One region of the Desulfuribacillus stibiiarsenatis genome, then DNA from elsewhere that is predicted to be linked to it. Evidence: riboswitches for the same ligand, from Rfam matches in the RefSeq annotation. Region 1 holds a riboswitch; the other holds the start of a gene.
What was found. Region 1 has a riboswitch for cyclic di-GMP ahead of BHU72_RS15075 (type II secretion system protein). Riboswitches for the same ligand answer to the same signal wherever they lie in the genome.
Positions count from the first base shown of each region.

Region 1 (3,208 bases):
CCGAAATTCGCTATCTCTTTATAGTCTGCACCTTTTATAAGTAACCCGAGACTTGAAGCTTGTAAAGGGTTATACCCATAAAATTGACATAGTGATATAACAGCGACTATAATTGCCCCACTCGTTGCAAAGACTAAAAGCCAATATACATTCTTAGGAGATGCTACAACATACCGAGTAACCGTCAAAACTAAAATATACATAATAATAACAAAAACGCCTTCATATCGGTCACGATACCCTAAGAAACTTTCGGCTGGAAAATCAGATAAATAGGCAGAAATAACAATCCAGATACCAAATACATACATTGCATTTAAAATTACATCATTTTCTATTTGTATCGCTTTTTTACGAACTAAGAGTAGAAACAAAAGCGTTATAGCCATTCCTAAGAGATACAATATATAACTCTTTATTAAGAAGAAGCCATCAAAATCACCATATAGTTTGGACTGCCACATTGTCCACATCCATCCACCTATAAGAGTATCTTGATGGACTGGTATGACACGAACAGCAATTGGAATCAAAAATAAACATAATCCAACTAGACCAACAATAATATTCTGAGACGATACACGGGATAACATTTAAATTTCCTCCCGTCTTATCTCTTTTTGCTGAAATAGATTTTCTGATTCAGTCTCTATATAAGACGGTAACTTATCTTCTGATGTAGTTGTTGTTTCTTGTTCTTCTGGAACTAAATCTGCGAGAAGTTCTCTATATCGGTTTGCCTCATTATACATTCCTTGGTTCTCGTAAAACGTAATAATCCGCTCATATGCCCGTTCCCAATGATAATTGATTCGTAAGGCCTGATGATACGCTACCACTGATTCTAGATGCCTATCTGATTCCCATAACCAATCTGCTCGAAGTAAATACACTTGATAATAATTAGGATATATTTCATCTGCCATTTCTAAATGGAATAACGCCGTGTCTAAATCTCCTGCCTGATAGGACTCAGTAGCAGATTTAATGGAACGTTCTGCCTGAATAAATCGCTCATTAATTTGATTTTCTTTAAACATATAGAAAGGCATCCAAGTAATCCACGCTATGATTCCTATGATGAAGAAAGCAATCAATAGATTTTTCGTATGAAATAATTTTGTTATAGAAAGGTAAGACATGCTTCACCGCCAAATATAAACATAAAACCCGACCCCGTATGAGGTCGGGTTTGTTCCCGATTGCAAGAAAAACAGATTATGGTAGTAAACGAATGTTAAGTGTTCCAGTATTAGTGCCAGTTGGAGCAGAGCCACCTTGCCAATAAACATCAACGCTATTTGCCGTTCCAGCATTAGTACGAATAATAGTTTGTGCTATTTTGTCGCCTACCTCACTTGTAATACCAGGAACTGCTAAAAATTTGCCATCAGTAATCGAATAACTATCAGTAAAAGGTGCAGGTCCAATTGGTTTTTCTAAATAGGAACTTAAGTTAGATGTAGCAACAGTTGTTGCATTATTGTCTGTACTATATAAGACTGCGGCTGTTTTAATTGCTCTGTACTCAGAAATTACAGCTGATATCTTACTTTTTTCAATCTGTGCGAAAATGTTTGGTGCGATAACCGCTGCTAAAATACCAATGATTGCGATTACTACTAATAGTTCCACTAATGTGAAACCTTTTTGATTCTTCTTGCTTTTCTTCATGAAACGCATCAATGTTTTCACTCTCCCGTTTTTTTGTTTGTTACATCTTATGCGTAAATTCAGAATCGGCAGAACATAAAAACCGAACCAAACTTACTAAGTAAAAAATAATTAATAAGTGCGGATCGGTTTCACTACTCGCTCCATCTAGCCCAAGTGACCACATACAGACTAAATATCTTAGCATTCCTAAAAGTTTTTTGCTTGTATAGTAAATACAGGTGTTCACCCATATTAAACTAATATAATTATACCATCAAAGGTCCTATTTCACAATAAAATTCTACGACTTTCTTCACATAATCAGAATTTATAGAATTCTGATCATAAGTAACAGCAACTAAGGTACTTGCTGCGCTCACGACTTGCAATTGCTAAGTTTTGTTTATGGTGCAGATTTCTTATCGTTCCATAAACTCCCTCATAGCAAGTCCAGTAGCAAGACTATACATTGGGTCTAATTCACTATATGCGCCTACTAAGACTGGAATGCCAATTTCTGCTTCTAAATATGCATCTAGCCCTTGAAGATTGGATGATCCACCTGTAATGATAAGTCGGTCAAGACGCACTTTCGCTTGCATCTGGTAAAAATCAATAGATCTTTGAATCTCTTGTGTCAGTGAGCTTAGTATATCGGTAATCGACTCACCAATTAAGTATTCATCATAAGGGGATGTCGTTGTTTCTTCGGGCACGACTTCTATCCCAATGTTCCCCACGCGTTGTTTATGCTTGAGATCTATAGCAACAGCAACTTCCTTCCCTATGGAATGAACAATCGCATCGGTGATTTGATGTCCAGCAACTGGAATACCTCTCGTGAACTGAATGTTATCCTTCTGAAAAACGACTAAATGGCAGTTACTATGACCCATATTTAATATCGCTTGGTTCGGTAAAGCTTCATCATAGTAATGGGAACACCATACTCTGTATAACGATAACGGCTCAATCTCCACAGCATATGGCTTAAGATGGGCAGATTCAATTATCTGAATCAAGTTGCTAATCATATCTTTCGGAACTGCAGCCAGTAGCAGGTTATAGTGTGGTGTGTTATCGACAATCGTTTCTCCAAGTATTGTATAATCCAAGTAGAATTGATCCAGTGGTGTCGGAATATATTTCTCAGCCTCGAAATGGACCGCTTGATCCAGTTCATCTAATGGCATAATTGGTAGTTTAATTGGTCGAGTGATGACATTACGACCACTAATAGCCATCGTAACGGTAGCGTTGTTCTTGATATTTCGTTCTTCCTTAAGGTCCACTAATGCATCGCGAATGACATCTGGTCTCTTAATCACACCATCGATGATAGTATCCGTAGGGATTGGAAGCATCCCATAATTCTCAACCATATGAGTATCATCATTTTCACCTTGCTTAAGCTCAACCATCTTTATCGAATAACTGCCTAAGTCAAGCCCGATATGTTGAATTTTCTTTTTTAGATATTTCTCTAAGAATTTCATAGGACCATACAGCCCCTTCTATAGTTTATATGCTACAACAATAATTATCATATTGT
Region 1 is NZ_MJAT01000040.1:92,180-95,387, reverse strand. Features, by position in the region: gene BHU72_RS15085 (O-antigen ligase family protein) at 1-593, opposite strand, end outside; gene BHU72_RS16660 (hypothetical protein) at 594-1,040, opposite strand; gene BHU72_RS15075 (type II secretion system protein) at 1,219-1,674, opposite strand; cyclic di-GMP riboswitch class II at 1,789-1,872, opposite strand; gene pilM (type IV pilus assembly protein PilM) at 2,076-3,152, opposite strand.

Region 2 (3,208 bases), on a different contig from region 1:
GAGTTAACTGCCTACGATCGTTAAAGGTCGGAATGACAAGATTGATAAGTAATCTTTGCTCAAAGGGATGGAATCTTATCAACGGGAATGGCTGATTTGCATTCCTCGCTACTTTAAAGATTTCTTTACCTTTGTATTGATATCCTATCATCCTATCAACAGTCGCATGGGTAATGAAACCCTCTGCGTTCATAATATATGATTCTAAGTATTTAGGATTATCCTTGATGCTTTCTAGAACTTTATCACTTTGCTCATAACCTAGCAGCTTATAATGTAGCGTTAATATCTCCATTTCTCTCTTCAAGAATAACCTAGCTGTTATTTCGTAACGTTCTAGTACCATCCTTGCGTTCGCTTGGTATAACTCAATGGTTGTTTCTGTCACGTACTTGTATATTAGACCTGCTAACAAGACAATCAGAACTAATCCCGCAATTGTGAACTGCCGGAATAGCCGCCATTGTAATCTATTGAAAACTATTCTAGAATTTTTATTGAACATTACGGAATCTCCACCTCTATAAACCGGCTGCCCTGAATGGTTACGGGGATGAAACCACTATCTTTGATTAGACCATGTTCATCAAATGATATCATATAACTTACATGCCTTTTATTATAGTCACGCAAGAGATTTCTTAATTGAGAGCTATTTTTAGACGCGTTCATCGTTTCGTACATCACTTGAAATCCATCATAAATCCACAGCCCAGAGGCGTCCAATCGATGATTACCTATGGCTATCTTATAACGCTCCATAAGTGTTACTAAATCTATTCGCTCTGCATAATCTAGATAAATTTTTGGCACTACAGAATATACATTGCCCTTTATTCCAACAAACTCATGAAGAATATCTGGATGCAGAACTACTCCTGTAGAAATAATCGGAAGTGTTATCTCTGCCATTTGACATTGTTGCAAAAAGTGTTCAAGTTGTTGCGACCCTAGAAAAATAACGACGGCCTTGCCCGTCAGTTGCCCCTTAATCCGGGTAATTTCGTTACTAAAATCTATTTGCCCTGATTCTACCGTTAGTATCTCTTGTGCTTTGATTCCTATAGAACTCAAAGCCAGTTCCAGTTCTTCTGCTCTTTGGATTAAATTAGACGTTTCGCTAGAAAGGATTGTCACTTGTTCTACTTGTAGATGTTTGTTGATGAGCTGCACCATCGTATCCATCTCATGTGCCGTTCGATTTCGAATGGAAAAACTCCATGACTTTTCATGAAATATCGTCTCATCTGTTGAGAAAAATGATATATGAGGAATTTCAAATTCCATCGCAAGCTCTGCGAGTAACTTTGTTCCTGCACTATTAAAATCTCCTACGATTGCAACCACGCTTTTGTTTTCTTTCAGATACTGCCTTGCCTTATCATATCCTTCCTGTTCTTCGCCCGTATAAGTAATATATTGATGGGTGATAGGATATCGTTGTTTTTGTTTTTGATAATCAGCTAAAGCTAATTCAGCCGCTACAATTAAACGGGATGGATTAAGGCTAGCTGTATTCTCTTGGTCTTTCGTTATAATTATGATTGTTTTCGTCTGGAGCGATTCCGTTCTCAGCCACAACAGGACTACTAATAGCAAACATACTATAATCACCGAGGTAATACTTTTTGTTGTTATGATTCTCGCCACGTGAACACCTACAATCTCAATACTTGTTGCTCAAATAATATTTCAAAGGAAAATCAACTTTTGCGTATAAAAAAGACCAGTTGAAATAACTGGTCGGTTACGCCACTTGCTCCAAACAATTCAGGCGTCCATGTTAGAATTGTTTATCTTAGCTCCCTTATGCTTTAACGAATATTCTTAGAAATTGCTTTCCACTCGTATTATAAAGTTAAACTAGGTCATTTGCAATAGCTTATAATACTCAGGACACCAAATGATATCTCTTATAAAAACACGCACTACGAGAGTCTACAAGTATTGTTAATAAAGCTACAGTTCTCTATAACCTCTTCATACTGCACAACTTTATTTCTACCACTATTTTTGGCCTTGTACAAAGCATTGTCTGCATGTTCGATAAGTGTCGTGGTCGAATCACTAGTATAATTATGTATTGTCGTAACCCCGAGACTAATCGTTACATAGTCAGAGATGGCTGACTTTTCGTGACAGATTTGAAGCCCCTCGACACAACCACGAATTTGTTTCGCAATTTCCATCGCCCCATGAATGGCAGTTGCTGGTAGAATGACAACGAATTCTTCTCCACCGTAACGTGCTACCATATCCGTAGGTCTCTTTAAGATTTTCTCCACTGTTTGCGCTATCGCTTTTAGTGTATCATCGCCACACTGATGACCATAGTAATCGTTATATAACTTGAAATAATCAATATCAAACATTACAAGGGATAGTTGTCCTTTGTTTCGCACGGCATAGCGCCATTCACGCTCTAAGTACTCTTCTAAGTACCTTCGGTTAGCAATTCCTGTTAGTCCATCAATCATGGAGAGCTTTTTTAAGGTTTCATTACGATCTTGAAGCTGTGCATTAAGCTCTTGTAACTCTTTTTCTCTAACTTTTCTTTTTTTCATTTCCGCGCTCAGTTGTAAGAGTGAGCCCACCCTAGCACATAACTCAATTTTATTAAACGGTTTTTTAATAAAATCTGATGCACCCGCTATAAAAGCATCTCTAAAAATCTCCTGATTGTCATATTGAGTTACAATTACAATTGGTATATCCCGAAATGCTTCCTTGCTTTTAATTTCCCGGCAAGCACAGATACCGTCTTTTTCTGGCATGAGAATATCTAGTAGAATTAAATCCACGTCGTCCGTAAGAACCGATATTCCTTGATCTGCCGAAACTGCTGCCACTACTTCTGCATCCAAATAATCACTAATGTATTTCTTAAGCAATCTTTGGGTATCCAGACAATCGTCAATGATTAGTATCTTCGTTTTCCTCACCCCGATACCTTTTTAATAATTCCACAATCTTTTGTTTTTTGATTGGCTTGGTCATATATTCAGTACATCCTGCTTGCATCGCAAGTTCACGGTCTCCTTGAAGTGCAAAGGCGGTAAGTGCAATAACAGGGGTCGCGTTTCGCTGATTTACTTGTTCCCATTTACGGATTTCTGAAGTTGCTGTATAGCCATCCATTTCAGGCATTTGAATATCCATTATCACAAGATCATACTCATTGTTTTGATAAGATTCAACGGCCAACCTT
Region 2 is NZ_MJAT01000022.1:183,155-186,362, reverse strand. Features, by position in the region: gene BHU72_RS08645 (ATP-binding protein) at 1-505, opposite strand, end outside; gene BHU72_RS08640 (ABC transporter substrate-binding protein) at 505-1,650, opposite strand; cyclic di-GMP riboswitch class II at 1,733-1,816, opposite strand; gene BHU72_RS08635 (GGDEF domain-containing response regulator) at 1,929-2,942, opposite strand; gene BHU72_RS08630 (GAF domain-containing protein) at 2,914-3,208, opposite strand, start outside.
Region 2: another riboswitch for cyclic di-GMP. It lies ahead of BHU72_RS08640 (ABC transporter substrate-binding protein); the one in region 1 lies ahead of BHU72_RS15075 (type II secretion system protein).